2 regions of the Streptomyces sp. R-74717 genome follow, and region 1 is predicted to be linked to the other one. Evidence: predicted binding sites of a transcription regulator. Region 1 holds the regulator's gene; the other holds the start of a gene.
The links. Region 1 encodes HspR, which represses chaperone genes until heat shock. Its sites were predicted from a motif close to TTGAGNNNNNNNNNCTCAA; they were not measured.

Region 2: a site for HspR is predicted at 3,527-3,545, ahead of lon (endopeptidase La). Genes of this name have one in related genera too.

The regions. Positions count from the first base shown of each region.
Region 1 is NZ_CP102361.1:5,334,404-5,342,323, reverse strand. Features, by position in the region: gene NRF20_RS24430 (pyridoxamine 5'-phosphate oxidase family protein) at 150-554, shown strand; gene NRF20_RS24425 ((2Fe-2S)-binding protein) at 673-993, opposite strand; gene NRF20_RS24420 (5'-nucleotidase) at 990-1,334, opposite strand; gene NRF20_RS24415 (helix-turn-helix transcriptional regulator) at 1,599-2,450, shown strand; gene NRF20_RS24410 (hypothetical protein) at 2,921-4,381, shown strand; gene NRF20_RS24405 (heat shock protein transcriptional repressor HspR) at 4,758-5,204, opposite strand; gene dnaJ (molecular chaperone DnaJ) at 5,206-6,390, opposite strand; gene grpE (nucleotide exchange factor GrpE) at 6,484-7,125, opposite strand; gene dnaK (molecular chaperone DnaK) at 7,122-7,920, opposite strand, start outside.
Region 2 is NZ_CP102361.1:3,445,624-3,453,543, reverse strand. Features, by position in the region: gene NRF20_RS15445 (MFS transporter) at 1-500, shown strand, start outside; partial or broken gene NRF20_RS15440 (IS5/IS1182 family transposase) at 874-1,074, opposite strand; gene NRF20_RS15435 (DUF4157 domain-containing protein) at 1,611-2,936, shown strand; gene lon (endopeptidase La) at 3,568-6,000, shown strand; gene NRF20_RS15425 (polysaccharide deacetylase family protein) at 6,124-6,882, opposite strand; gene NRF20_RS15420 (lysozyme) at 7,109-7,920, opposite strand, start outside.

The DNA.
Region 1 (7,920 bases):
CGTGCACAAAGTTGAGTCTATTCCACTCAACCTAGCTGACTTGCCTCTTCCGAGTGCTCTCCCGAGCGCGATTCCGAGTCAACCGGCCGGAGAGAACCTCCGCCACCGCAGGGGCGGGCCGCGGATGCGCACTCCCTACCCTGTTCCCCATGGCAGTCGACGTGACGAATCCGAGCCCCGAGTACCTCGCGTTCTGGCGCGAGTACCACCTGTGCACCCTGACCACACCCCGCCCCGACGGCACGCCGCACGTGGTGCCGGTGGGCGTGACGTACGACCCCGGGGCCGGGCTCGCCCGCGTCATCACCAACAAGGGCAGCCAGAAGGTCACCAACATCCTGGCCGCGGGCCCGGACGGCGCCCGGGTCGCGGTCTGCCAGGTCGACCGGGGCCGCTGGGCAACACTGGAGGGCCGCGCCTCGGTGCGCACCGAGGCGGACGTGATCGCCGACGCGGTATGCCGCTACGCACAACGCTACGAACGCACGCCGGCGCCCAACCCGGACCGCGTCGTCATCGAGATCGCCCTGGACCGGGCGCTCGGCAGGGCGTGAGGGAAACCGCGGACTTCCCGGGACTTCGCGGGCAGCACAACGGCGCCATCGTGTTCAGGTCACGATGGCGCCGTTGTGTGGGGGAGTGACTGAGCGACATGTAACGACGGGGGATCGCTCAGGCACTGCGGGGGGTGGCGGAAATAGTCTCTGGCTCGAACAGCTGGTGGTCCCGCCGGTCGAGGTTGACGAAAATCATGTCGTACCGAATCGCGCAGCGAACGGGCTGCGGGGCTCCACGCGGCTTGCGGAGGCACCGGTAGGCACGTACTTCGTCGTCTTCTTCACGTGCGACAACGATGGGGTCGCCGAACAGAGTGACCATCAGCGAGTCGCCATGGCGGGGGATGGCAGTGACGAGATCGATGAAATGCCAGCCTGATCGGTAGGCCGTGGCCATTTCCCGCCGGAAGGTCCGGTCGTCCGGCGGGATGGTCATGCGCCCTGATAGGTCGGTTCGGACCAGGCGATGTCACCGGGCTCGACTGCCGCGTCGACGCTCCATGCGATGTCGCCCGGCACAGCGGTCCGGGTGAGCCATGCGATGTCACCGTCGGCCGACGCCGACGCCTGAGTGGACCACGCGATGTCACCCGGCGCCGACGCCTGAGTGGACCACGCGATGTCACCCGGCGCCGACGCCTGAGTGGACCAGGCAATGTCACCCGGCGAGGATGCGGCCTCGCTGCTCCAGGCGATGTCGCTGCCGCTCAGTACCCCGAGTCCCAGGGCCGCGACGAACGAGGCGGCAAGCGCCGAGCGAAGCATTCGCTTATACATAGTCGGCTTCGTCCTCACTTGTGGATTCTTCTCCCCCGCACCTAAGACGATGTCTCACCTGGGCACACGAACACCACTGAGTCGATGCATCATGTTCCTGCATGTTCAGGAACCTGGGGGGTGGAGAATATGGTCATAAGCGATACAAAGCCGACACATTCTCATGGGATCACCGAACTATGCGAAGCGGGAGTCCGTCTCTACGCCAGCGCTTTGCGCTCGGGACGTATCGCCCGAAGCGAGGTGGAACCGGCGCCCTGCCTCATGGACTTCGCCCTGCTGCACCCCGACCCCGACGACCCCGACTGGCTGCGGCCAGTCCCGCCGTCCGCCGCTCTGGCGAAGCGCCTGCACCCCATAGAACGCGAGATCCAGGAGCGCCGACGGCATTCGGTCCTGCTTGCCGAGTCCTTCGAGCCGTTCATGGACATCAGCGCGCAGGACCCGCCGACCACCCACGCGATCACCGTGCTGGAGGGCGTCAACCGGATCAACGCGGCACTCGATCTTGCCACGGCGGAGTGTCGCTCCGAAGTCCTCACCGTCCAGCCCGGCGGCGGCCGTAGCGAAGACCGCCTCAGCGAAGCCCTGGAAAGGGGCCTCTCCGTGGTGGACCGCGGTGTCCGCATTCGCACTCTCTATCAGCACACGGTGCGTCACAGCCCCGGCACCCTGGCCTACGCCGAGCGGATGGCCGACAGCAACGTGGAGATCCGGACGCTTGAGGAGCTCATAGAGCGACTCATCATCTTCGACCGCACGGTCGCGTTCATACCCGCTCAGGACGACCGCCAAGTCGCCCTGGAACTGCGCCACCCTGGGCTGGTCGAGTATCTCGTCAAGGTGTTCGAGCAGCTCTGGACCCGCGCGGCTCCACTCCTGGAAGAGGTCAAGTACGACCCGACCCCCAAGGGGATCAGCGGCGTCCAGCGCTCCATCGCCCAACTCCTCGTAGAAGGACATGTCGACGACTCGATCGCCCGGCGTCTCGGCATGAACGTCCGCACCTGCCGCGCGCATGTCGCCAAGCTGTCCGCCGTCCTCGGCAGCAACAGCCGGGCCCAACTCGGCTACCTGATAGCCCGGTCGGGGATCCTGGAGCAGGATCCTGACTGAAGGGGCCGCAACCGCGATACGGGGGAGAACGACTGCGGCCCCCGGCACCGGAGAGGTTCCTCACCCGGCACAACGAGCATCCCTCTCCGACTACGTTTTCACTACCGTCATCTTGCGTCCGCACCTGCCGCGCACATATCTCCCGACTCATGCGGACGCTCAACGCCTCCAGCCGGACTCGACTCGGCGCCCTCAACGTCCAGTCGGGCATAGCGGAACGCACCGCAACATGAACGGGACACCCGCGCACACGGCACGGCAACCGGGAGCCGGCGCGTCCCGCCCAGCCGGGGACGGTCGAGGAGACATCCCGTGACGCCCCGTTGAGATCACGCTGACGGCCGGTCCGTCCAGTGTCGCCCGGAGCTCCCGGCCGGACGCGGGCGCACCGGCACCGACGTACAACCAACCCCAGCCCCGGCTCGTCCAACTCCCGTACGCGTACCGCATCGCAGGGAGAGCCCGACACCATGCAGGCAGCTCAGAATCACCGGCCCCCATCCCCCACCCGCATACGACCGGGGCGTCGGCTCCACATCCCGGTCGCGCTGGTCGCCGGGGCGGTCCTCGCGCTCGGCTCCGTCGCACCCGCCAGTGCCGACGAGCCGGAGACGGATCAGCTCTGGATCGCGGCGCCGTACGACCTCGTACTGCCGACCGCGGACGCCGACGGCTCCGCGACCGCCAACACCGTCGAGGTGAAGCTCGGGCACGACAACACGCACAACTCCGTGACCGGGGGCCGTCTCACGGTCGACGCGTCCGAGCTCGCAGGTGTGGCCGAGGTCAGCTGGCCCTTGACCTGCGCGCCGGCCCCCGACACCCTCACCGCGACCTGCGACTTCGGGTCCCTGGACGGCGCCCCGTACGTCTCCGTCGCCGAGATCGGGCTGCGCGCCGCAGCCGGCGCGCCCGCCGACGCCACCGGCACCCTGCACTTCACCGCGGCGGCGGACAGTTCCTTCGGCCCCCTCACCGGGTATCCGACGGACACCCAGATCCGCCTCGGCGACGGCCCCGACCTGGGCGTGAGCCAGCTTCCGTACCGCACCGGCGTCAAGCCCGGCACCGACCTCGCCCAGCCGATCCGCCTGACCAACCACGGCAACCGCACCGCCGACCGCACCCTGCTGACCCTCTTCGCCTCGCACGGCCTGGCGTTCTCGCAGCGCTTCGGCAACTGCACATACCTGGACGCGGACTCCGTCACCAACCAGAGCGGCACCACGGCCGTCTGCGTCCTCGACGAGCCCGTCGTCCCGGGGCAGGTGTACGACCTGTCCGCGGCCGGCGCGGTCCGTGCGACGAGCGCGGCGTTGTACGAGCGGTTCGACTACTCGGTCGACCAGTTCACCGACGAGGCGTACGAACAGGCCCTCGCGGGGAGGCCGTTCGTCCAGGGCGCCGGCGCCGACCTCAGCGCCACACCCGTCCCCGCGGCCGCCACCCGGAGCGCGGTGTCCCCCGAGCCCGACCTGAACCTCGACGACAACTACCGCTCCACGCAGATCACAGCAACCAACAAGGCCGACCTGATCGCCCTCGCGAGCGACATCACCTCCGCCGCGCCCGGTGACACCGTCACCGCCCGGATCGGCGTGAAGAACCGCGGCCCGGCCTGGGTCGCCTCCCTCGGCGCGGGTGCCTCCGTCGCGACGCTCGACGTACGCATCCCGGAGGGCACCACCGTCACCGGCAAGCCGGATTCCTGCTACGAGTCCGGCACGAACAGCTACACCTGCCGGACTCCGATCCTCCTCTGGGAGAAGGCCCGCTCCACGTTCGCCTTCACCCTGCACGTCGACCGCCTCGTCGAGGGCGGGGCGAAGGGTTCGGTCGCCACACTCAACGACGACCCGGAGCTGCGGATCTCGGCCTTCGATCCGCTACTGGCCAACAACACGGCCGAGTTCACGGTCTCCGGCACCTGATACGACGTGGGGTGCGGGCGCCTGCCTCCCCGTCGCCTCTGGCCGCGCCCACATGGCCAGGTCGTAGGGATTCCGCCCACCTGGGACGGACCGCATACGGGATATGCGTCGCCGACCAGGACGAGAAAGCGGAGGACCAGCGCGCCCAAACACCGTTCGGGGCGCGCCGGTGAGACAGGACTCACTCCTGCTCACTGCCCAGGAACGGTTTCGATGCGTACGAACATGGCCATGGGTCGGGTTTCGGCCGGATCCGGGGGCATGCACAGGGCGGCGGGCGCACGGCGAAGGGCCGGGGGCCGACCCGTAGGTCGACTCCCCGGCCCTGAACGAAACGAATCGTGAGCGAATCGTCCGGCCCGACGGCCGGACCCGCTCAGTCCTTCGGCCGCTTCGGCCGCCAGACCACCAACGCGCTGGTCTGCTGCACATCCTGATACGGCACCAGATCGCGCCGGTACGAGGCATGCACCTGGGCCTCGCGCTGCTGCATCGCCGCCGCCGCGCCGTCCACGGCCGCCGCGAGTTCGGCGACGCGCTGCTGGAGGGCGGCGACCTGGTTCTCCAGTTCGATGATGCGCTTGATACCGGCGAGGTTGATGCCCTCGTCCTGCGACAGCTGCTGCACGGTACGCAGCAGCTCGATGTCGCGGGCCGAGTAGCGCCTGCCGCGCCCGGCCGTACGGTCGGGGGAGACCAGGCCGAGGCGGTCGTACTGGCGCAGTGTCTGCGGATGCAGGCCCGAGAGCTGGGCCGCGATCGAGATCACGTACACCGGTGATTCATCGGTCAGTTCGTACGGATTGCGTCGTCGGCCGTCCACCTCAAGCTCCCTTCGCAGCCTGGAACAGCTCTGCCCGCGGGTCGTGGCCCGCGGTCGCCTTCCGGTAAGCCTCCAGCGCGTCCCTGGCCTCGGTACTGAGGTCCTTGGGCACCGTCACCTCGACGGTGACCAGCAGGTCGCCCCGGGTGCCGTCCTTGCGTACGGCGCCCTTGCCGCGGGCGCGCATCGTACGTCCGTTGGGGGTGCCGGCCGGCAGTTTCAGGGTGACCGGCGGACCGCCGAGCGTAGGCACCTTCACCTCGCCGCCGAGCGCCGCCTCCGTGAAGTCGACGGGCACGGTGACCGTGAGGTTGTCGTCCCTGCGGCCGAAGACCGGGTGGGCGTCGACATGGACCACGACGTAGAGATCGCCGGCCGGTCCACCGCGCTCGCCCGGGCCGCCCTTGCCGCGCAGCCGGATCCGCTGGTTGTCCGAGACACCCGCCGGAATCCTGACCTGCATGGTCCGGGAGGACTTCGCCCGTCCGCTGCCCTTGCAGACATCGCAGGGGTCCTGGGCGATGAGGCCCCGGCCCTTGCAGTCCACACAGGGGTCGGTGAGCGAGAAGCCGCCGCCGGTGCCGCGCGACACCTGGCCGGTGCCGAGACAGGTCGGGCAGACCCTGGGGGTGCCGTTCTTGTCACCGGTGCCGGAACACGCCTTGCAGGGCGCCTGGCTGGACATCCGCAACGGGACCGTGGCCCCTTCGACCGCCTCGATGAAGCTGAGCGTCACCTCGGACTCGATGTCCTGGCCGCGGCGCGGCTGCACCCGCGTCCCCGTACCGCCCCGGTTGAACAGGCCGCCGAAGACATCACCCAGGCCGCCGCCGCCGAAACCGCCGGCTCCGCCGCCCGCGCCCCCGCCCTGGGTGCCTCCGAAGAGGTCGCCCAGGTCGAAGTTGAAGTTGCCCCCGGCCCCTCCGGGTCCGGCCCTGAAGCCGCCGTTGCCGAAGAGGGCGCGCGCCTCGTCGTACTCCTTGCGCTTCTTGCTGTCGCCGAGGATGTCGTTCGCCTCGGAGATCTCCTTGAAGCGCTCCTCCGCCTTGTCGTCGCCCTTGTTGGCGTCCGGGTGGAACTCGCGGGCGAGCTTCCGGTACGCCTTCTTGATCTCGGCGTCGGTGGCGTCCTTGGGGACGCCGAGGACCTTGTAGTAGTCCTTCTCGACGAAGTCCTTCGTGCTCATCGACGTCCCTCCTTCCGGACGATCGGCCATGCGGCCGGCCCGCTGGCCGGTCGCATGGCCGGGCGGTGCGCCACGAGGTGGTCAGACGGGATGTCAGACCTCCTCGGTGCCACCGCTCTCCTCGTCGGTTGCCTTCTCTTCCTTGGCTGCCGCACCCGGCTGGGGTTCGGCCACCGCCACCCGCGCGGGGCGGATGGTGCGCTCGCCGATCCGATACCCCGGCTGCAGGATCGCCACGCAGGTCGTCTCGGTGACGTCCGGCGCGTACGAGTGCATCAGGGCTTCGTGGATCGTCGGGTCGAAGGGCTCACCCTCCTTGCCGAACTGCTGCAGGCCCAGCTTGGCGACGACCGTCTCCAGCGATTCGGCCACCGACTTGAACCCGCCCACGAGCTCGCCGTGCTCACGGGCCCGGCCGACGTCGTCGAGCACGGGCAGGAGCTCGGACAGGAGACCCGCGACTGCGATCTCCTTGACCGTGGCCCGGTCCCGCTCGACGCGGCGACGGTAGTTCTGGTATTCGGCCTGGAGCCGCTGGAGGTCGCCCGTGCGCTCGTTGAGCGCGGTGCGGACCTGGTCCAGCTGGGCCGTCAGACCGACTGTCTGTACTGCGTCCCCGGCCGGGGACGCCTCCTCCTCGGAAGAGGAAGGGACGTCCTTCGACTCAGCTCCGTCAGGGGTGGCGCCGGAGGGGACGTCGGGCTTCTCCTCGAAACCCGGAGTCTCCTCGGTCACACCGCACCGCCCTTCGCGTCCTTCTCGTCGTCCACGATCTCGGCGTCGACGACGTCGTCGTCGGCCTTGGCCTGCTGGGCGCCCGGCTGCGGGTCACCCTGCGGGCCGCCCTCGGCCTGGGCGTTGGCGTACATCGCCTGGCCCAGCTTCTGGGAGACGGCCGCGACCTTCTCGGTGGCGGTACGGATCTCGGCGGTGTCCTCGCCCTTGAGCTTCTCCTTCAGCTCGGTGAGCGCGGTCTCCACCTCCGTCTTCACGTCACCGGGGACCTTGTCCTCGTTGTCCTTGAGGAACTTCTCCGTCTGGTAGACGAGCTGCTCGCCCTGGTTGCGGGACTCGGCGGCCTCGCGACGGCGGTGGTCCTCCTCCGCGTACTGCTCGGCCTCCTCACGCATCCGGTTGACCTCGTCCTTCGGCAGCGAGGAGCCGCCGGTGACGGTCATCTTCTGCTCCTTGCCGGTGCCGAGGTCCTTGGCGGCGACGTGCATGATGCCGTTCGCGTCGATGTCGAACGCGACCTCGATCTGCGGGACGCCGCGCGGGGCCGGCGGCAGGCCGGTCAGCTCGAACATGCCGAGCTTCTTGTTGTACGCCGCGATCTCGCGCTCGCCCTGGTAGACCTGGATCTGCACGGACGGCTGGTTGTCCTCGGCCGTCGTGAAGATCTCGGAGCGCTTGGTCGGGATCGTGGTGTTGCGCTCGATGAGCTTCGTCATGATGCCGCCCTTGGTCTCGATACCGAGAGACAGCGGGGTGACGTCGAGCAGCAGGACGTCCTTGACCTCGCCCTTGAGG
Region 2 (7,920 bases), 1.9 Mb from region 1:
GCCGACTCGGGTTCGCACCGTGGCAGTACGGCCTCGCCTTCGCCGCGCCCTCGATCGGCGGGCTGCTCGGTTCGCTGCTGGCCCGACCGCTCGTCACCCGGTTCGGGCAGCACCAGGTCCTGGTCGTGGTCGGGACGCTGCGCGCGATCTGGCCCGTCGGCCTGGCCTTCCTGGGGCCGGGGACCGGCGGGCTGCTGCTGGTGATGGGCGTCGAGTCCGGGCTCATCTTCTGCTGCGGGGTCTTCAACCCCGTCTACGCCACCTACCGCCTCGAGCGCACCGCGACCGACCGGGTCGCCCGCACGCTGTCCGCCTGGGCGGTGACGACCAAGGCCTCGACCGCGCTCCTGACGGCCGTCTGGGGCGTGCTGGGCGGCCTGCTCGGCCCGCGCACGGCCATCGGCCTGGCCGGTGTGCTCCTGCTGGCGACCCCGCTGCTGCTCCCTCGCCGCGCGGCAACGCTTCCCTCCGAACCGGAGCCGGCCCCGAGCAGCGCCTGACGGGCCGCCACGGCCGTCACCGCTATCGGGCTGCGCCGCCCTTCTTCGGAGCGGAACCCCGCGCCCGGACGCAAGGTCACTCTGCACAACTCAAGATCACACGCAAAGTGATGCTGCAAAACGAAAGGTTCACCGTCACAGGACAGACCGTCACAGGACAGCGTTTGTCCGATGCGGCCGAGAGCCGCACCCATCGGCGGCCGTGACCAGCGAGACGAAAGGTAGGTCTGCACGACCGATGTCGAGGTTGTGCAGACCTACCTTTCGCTTTCCGCCCCAGCGGGCGCCCTGCTTGCAGCCACAGAGCCGACCGACCTGCGCAGATTGTCGGGTGACACCAGAACGTCAGCGGTCGGCGACACGAGAAGTGTCAAACCGAGACGATGGCCAACTGGTGTGGCGGCCAGGCAGGCTGACCACGCCGGGGGAACAGATCAGCGAAGTCCTCGTCGGTGAACAGCGGGCCCAGAGCTTCCCGGATCCGCATGCACGGACAGCCCTTCGGGAACGCCAGCCGGGCCACCTCGGCAGTCCGGGCCGGGCCCTTGCCCGGGACGTGCGGACGCAGCGACACTTCGATCACCTCACACGCGCACCCCCACGCCAACCGCACCCATCATCCCGCCACCACAAGGTCATTCGGAGCTCGCTGCCGAATTCGCCAACGGTGTCCTGGACATGACCGCGAGCAGCCATGCAACGGGGCTGTGCTGCCGCAGTGGACGCCAGATTCGGTGCGGCAGCGCCCAGGAGGGCGAGGCGGGCGTGGCAATCGAACCAGTGGCCGCCTGACACGACAGAACGCCACCCCAGTCACGGCGTCTTGCCGGGCAGGGCCAAGGCGACGGGGGACAAGAGGGCGTACGAGCAGGGTGGCGAAGCGCCGTAGGCCACATGTCCGGCGTTCCCAGCCCACCCGTCGGGCTCGGGACGCCGTTGTGCGTGTTCAATGCCGCTCGCGGATTCGCACGACCGACAGTTGCGTCAACCGGCGGTGCAGCTCGCCGCATTGTGCCCGTAAGGGCAGCTCTCGCCGCCCTTACGTACCTGGCCCCGGGGGCAACCCATCGCGTATGCAGGTAGGTAGTGATTCAGCGCAGAAGGGGCCCCATGCACAACCATGACGACGCCAGGACGACCGGCATCGAGCAGGGGCGTACCAGGGCCCGTAAGCCCGTGGCCGAAGGCGGGACACCGCCCCAAGGCATCCTCGCCCTACAGGGGACCGTCGGCAACGCGGCCGTCGTCCAGATGCTTTGTCGATCAGGCCACCCCGGGGCGCAGGAGCAGCACCAGCACGATGCCGGCTGCGGCCACGGAACCGGGCAGCCCGCTGTGCAGCGCTCGGCCGTCCACGAGGTGCTGCGCACCAGCGGCCGCCCCATGGGTGACTCGACGCGTACCGACATGGAGGCCCGGCTCGGCGCGGACTTCTCCGATGTCCGCATCCACAACGACAGCGCCGCCAAGGCATCGGCGGCCGAGGTGGGCGCTCGCGCTTACACCTCCGGCAGCCACATCGTCATAGGCGACGGTGGCAACGACAAGCACACCCTGGCCCACGAACTCACTCACGTCATTCAGCAACGCCAGGGTCCCGTCGCAGGCACGGACAACGGTTCGGGACTCAAGGTCTCCGACCCCGCGGACCGCTTCGAGCGGGAGGCCGAGGCGAACGCGACGCGGGCGCTGGCCGGAGCCGCACCGGTGCGGGCCGAGGGTTTGGAGAGCGGCACGGTACGCGGCGGGGGGCACGCCGTCCAGCGCATGGCGCAGGACGAGCTGAGCGCGGAACAGAAGGCGGTAGTGAAGCCCGTGCTGGAGCAGGCGACCGCGCTGGCCGACGCCGCCAAGAAGATCCTCTCCCACACGGACGCTGAGGAAGCGGACGAACAACTCGCCCTCTTCACCAAGTGGTTCGGCAACAAGCACGTCATGATCGAGGACGTTCGCGCCAAGTTCGCCACTCTGGCCTCCCGGCTCCCCAACCTCGAAAGCGAACTCGTTCCGTACAACCCGACGGAAGCGGTCGGCGAGAAGGACGGCGAACCGGAGTACGCGGATCAGGCATTCGTCGCGGCCTGGACCCGTAAGGGCGAAGTGATCCGGCTGACGAGCCTCTTCTGGTCGTGGTCGAAGAAGGAACAGGCCGAGTGCCTCCTCCACGAGTTGACACATATGCTCTGGGACACCAAGGACTCCTCCGGCTTCGGCCCGGAGAAGGCGCTCGCTCACGCCAAGGACAACCCCATGGGAGCCTGCGACTGCGCCTACAACTTTCAGTACTACGCGGCGGACGCACACAGGCGACCGGAGCTCCAGACCAAGCAGCGGGAGGAGTTCGCCGGGGTCCCCCTCGACATCGGGGACGGTTCGGGCTTCGACCTGTTCGGTTCCGACGACGACTTCTTTGGCGCAGGCTCGGATTCGGATTGAGCCGTCCGCCCCCGCCCCAGGGGGCTCCATCAACAGGAGCGCCCTGTACGCCCCAAGGGGCCCTGCCTCGGTCGCGTCCGTCGCCGCAGCCATCGCCGGGCTGACCGACGCCGGACTCCTGGTCCTCATCGACGACGACACCGCCGTCCTGGCCGACGACGTCCACTACAGCCTCCGCGACCTCGATCATGCTTGCTGCGGAGGCCATCGGAGCCACGAGAGAGACGCTCGTCGGAGAAGCTGTCAGCGACGCCTACGTCATGCGGTTCAAGAAGAACGTGACCATGTCTGAGGCAGCCGCAGCGTGGGAGCCCATCGTGGAGTCGCTGCTGGCCTTCGCCCCGGGCCGACTTCGGGACTCCCTGGTGACATCGACTCTGCGTAACCGGCAGGCGGTCGACACGGCGCTTCGCAACTTCCGCTCTCAGGTGGTGGCAGCACGCAAGCACAACCGAACAACCTACGAGCTCTTCATGGACCAGGTGGTGTCTCGGGGGACTGCAAAGCGAAGAGATCCACGTCAAAGGACAGCGTTCGCTCGATCGCTCACAGCGAACATGTGCTGGGGAACAATGAGCGGCTCAGGAGCATTGAGTCTGCATAGCTCAACTTGACTGCCGAAGGGGAGATCATGGCTACCGAGTCCAATGCGGTCACTCCGCTGGCCCTGCCCGTGCTGCCGCTCGACGACGAGGTCGTGCTGCCCGGGATGGTGGTGCCTCTGGACCTGTCCGACACCGATGTGCGCGCCGCCGTGGAAGCCGCACAGGCCGCAGCCCGGGAGGGCGGCGGCAAGCCCGAGGTGCTTCTTGTGCCGCGGATCGACGGGACGTACACCGGCACCGGTGTCATCGGCACCGTCGAACAGGTCGGACGGCTTTCGGACGGGGATCCGGGCGCGCTCATCCGCGGCCGTGGCCGGGTACGGATCGGGGCCGGGACCAGCGGACCGGGTGCCGCGCTCTGGGTGGAAGGGACACGGGTCGACGCGGTCGTCCCCGATCCGCTCCCCGGAGCCGCCGCCGAACTGGTCAAGGAGTACAAGGCGCTCGCCACCAGCTGGCTGAAGAAGCGTGGCGCCTGGCAGGTCGTGGACCGGGTCCAGCAGATCGAGGACATCTCCGCGCTTGCCGACAATTCCGGCTACTCACCCTTCCTCACCACTGCCCAGAAGGTGCAGCTCCTGGAGACCGTGGACGCGGTCGCCCGGCTGAAGCTCGCCATCCAGTGGCTCGGTGAACACCTTGCCGAGCAGGACGTCGCCGAGTCCATCGCCAAGGACGTCCAGGAGGGCGTCGACAAGCAGCAGCGCGAGTTCCTGCTGCGGCGCCAGCTCGAAGCCGTACGGAAGGAGCTCTCCGATCTCAACGGCGGTTCTGGTTCCGGCGCAGACGAGTCCGACGACTACCGGGCCCGCGTCGAGGCCGCCGATCTTCCCGAGCACGTCCGTGAGGCCGCCCTCAAGGAGGTCGACAAGCTGGAGCGCTCGTCCGACCAGAGCCCCGAGGGCTCGTGGATCAGGACCTGGCTCGACACCGTCCTCGAACTGCCGTGGACCGAGCGGACCGAGGACGCCTACGACATCCGCGGCGCCCAGGAGATCCTCGACGCCGAGCACGCGGGCCTGCAGGACGTGAAGGAGCGGATCACCGAGTACCTGGCGGTACGCAAGCGGCGCTCCGAGCGCGGTCTCGGCGTCGTCGGCGGGCGGCGCGGCGGTGCCGTGCTGGCGCTGGTGGGTCCGCCGGGCGTGGGCAAGACCTCGCTCGGTGAATCCGTCGCGCACGCCATGGGCCGCAAGTTCGTCCGCGTCGCGCTCGGCGGTGTACGGGACGAGGCGGAGATCCGCGGCCACCGGCGTACCTACGTCGGTGCCCTGCCGGGACGTATCGTCCGGGCCGTCAAGGAGGCCGGTTCGATGAACCCGGTCGTCCTGCTCGACGAGATCGACAAGGTCGGCTCCGACTTCCGGGGCGACCCGGCCGCCGCCCTCCTCGAAGTCCTCGACCCGGCGCAGAACCACACCTTCCGCGACCACTACCTGGAGGTCGAACTCGACCTCAGCGATGTCGTCTTCCTGGCGACGGCCAATGTGCTCGAGGCCATCCCGGAGGCCCTGCTCGACCGTATGGAGCTGGTCAGGCTCGATGGCTACACCGAGGACGAGAAGGTCGTCATCGCCCGCGACCACCTGCTCCCGCGCCAGCTGGAGCGGGCCGGTCTGGAGAAGGACGAGGTGACGCTCGACGAGTCCGCGCTGCGCAAGCTGGCCGGCGAGTACACCCGTGAAGCGGGCGTACGAAATCTGGAGCGGGCCGTCGCCCGGCTGCTCCGCAAGGTCGCGGCCCAGCACGAACTGGGCGACCGGGAACTCCCGTTCACGGTCACCGAAGCGGATCTGCGCGGTCTGATCGGCCGGCCCCACCACATCCCCGAGTCCGCCCAGGATCCCGCCGAGCGCCGCACCGCGGTGCCGGGCGTGGCCACCGGACTCGCGGTGACCGGTGCCGGTGGTGACGTGCTGTTCGTTGAGGCGTCGCTGGCCGACCCGGAGACCGGGGCGTCCGGACTGACCCTCACCGGTCAGCTCGGCGACGTCATGAAGGAGTCCGCGCAGATCGCGCTGAGCTTCCTGCGGTCGCACGGCGCGGAGCTGGAGCTGCCGGTCGCGGACCTGAAGGACCGCGGCGCGCACATCCACTTCCCGGCGGGCGCGGTCCCGAAGGACGGCCCGAGTGCCGGCATCACCATGACGACTGCGCTGGCCTCGCTGCTCTCCGGACGGCTGGTCCGTACGGATGTGGCGATGACCGGTGAGGTCTCGCTCACCGGACGGGTGCTGCCGATCGGCGGCCTGAAGCAGAAGCTGCTGGCCGCGCACCGGGCCGGGATCACCACCGTGGTGATCCCGAAGCGGAACGAGGCCGACCTGGATGATGTCCCGGCCGAGGTCCTGGACACCCTGGAGGTCCACCCGGTGACGGACGTCCGCCAGGTGCTGGAGATCGCCCTCGCCCCGGCCTCCGCGGCCAGGCGCGAGGAGAGGATCCCGGCCGCGGCGTAGGCGCCATGGCGTGACGGGCGTGGCACCACGTGCGCGACCGGTACGGACGGCCCGCCTTCCCGGCAACGGGCGGGCGGGCCGTTCCGCGTGCGCCTGGGGGCCTCGCTTCTCGGGACGTACGGCTCAGGGACGGTAGATGGTCCCCGGGACCGGCTCCGCGGGCGCCATCAGCTGCGGGACGGTGACAAAGGTGTAGCCCTGCTTCTTCAGCGCGTCGATGATGCCCGGCACAGCGGGCACCGTCCCCTTGTAGATGTCGTGCAGCAGGATGATGCCGTCCCGGCTCGCCTGGTCCAGGATGCGCTTCTTGATCAGCGCCGAGTCGGTCGTGGAGTAGTCCTTGGCGGTCGCGCTCCACAGGATCTGGGAGAGCCCCAGGTCCTTGCTGATGTCCGAGACGGTGTCGTCGGTACGGCCCTGCGGCGGGCGCATCAGGCGCGGCTTCTTGCCGGTGATCTCCGCTATCGCGTCCTGCGTCTTCTCCAGCTCGGCACGTATCTCGGCGGGCTTCTTGTCCGTCAGGATCTCGTGGGTCCAGGTGTGGTTGGCCACCTCGTGCCCCTCGGCGGCGAGCCTGCGCACGGTGTCGGGGTGCTTCTTGACGTGGTTCTTGCCCAGCAGGAAGAAGGTCGCGTGCACCTTCTTCTCCTTGAGGACGTCCAGCAGATGCGGGGTGTCCTCGCCCGGTCCCGCGTCGAAGGTCAGGGCTATGCACTTGGCCTTGCGGCAGTCCACCGGGCCGAAGGAGCCCTTGGCGTCGGAGCCTGCGTCGCCCCGCGCGGAGGCCGGAGCGGTGGTCTGCATGGAGCAGCCGCTCAGCGTCAGGGTGAGTGCCGTCACAAGAGCGGCGGCCAACCCCGTGCCGATCGACTTCGTCTTCATGGGCAAGGCGGGTCACTCCTCCGTAGCTGAACAAGGCGCACGGTGTGCGGCGAAGAAGGACTATACACACGGCGTATACGTCGGGTGCATAGAGGGCCTTCAGTGTCGGCGCGGAGGGCGAAATGCCTGATCAGGGGGCGTGAACAGGGAAGAGCCCCGGCGACTGGGTGGGTCGCCGGGGCCCTGCTGTGCGAAGTGTCGGACCGGGCGGGCGCGGCAGGCCGGCTCAGCCGTTGGCGAGGGCCTGTACGCGGTCGAGGGCGCCGTTGAAGTGGTTGTGGTCACCGACGTAGGGGCCGGACGAGGTGTACTGCCAGATCGTGTAGTAGCTCCAGCCGGCCGGGAGTTCGCCGACCGTGGTGTTGTAGCGGGCCACCCACAGCGGGTTGGTGGTGCCGAAGCTCGCATTGTTCCCGGTGCAGGTCTGCCACCAGCTGGTCGCGGTGTAGATGACCGCGTCGCGTCCGGTGCGCGCCTTGTAGGTGTTCACGAAGTCACGGATCCAGGACACCATGCCTGCCTGGGTCTTGCCGTAGCACTGCGCGCCGTACGGGTTCCACTCGATGTCGAGCACGCCGGGCAGGGTCTTGCCGTCCTTCGACCAGCCGCCCCCGTGGTCCACGAAGTAGTTGGCCTGGACGGCGCCGCTCGTGGTGTCCGGGGTGGCGAAGTGGTACGCGCCCCGGATCATGCCGATGTTGTACGAGCCGTTGTACTGCTGGGCGAAGTACGGGTTCGTGTAGTACGTGCCCTCCGTGGCCTTGGTGTAGGCCCATTTCACGCCGCTGTTCCAGAGAGTCGCCCAGTCGACGTTGCCCTGGTGGCTGCTGACGTCCACACCTTCGGTCTGGACGGCGCGGGTGTCGCGCGGCAGTCCGCCCTGGCCGTCGTGGGCGACGACGCCCATGCCCATCGTGGCCGTGCCGCGCGCGGGTTTCTTGGCCGCGGCGGCGGTGTCGTGGGTGCCCGCGGCGCTCGCCGCGCCGGGCAGGGTGAGGAGGAGGGAGAGGGCTGCGAGCAGGGTGCCGGCCGCGGCGA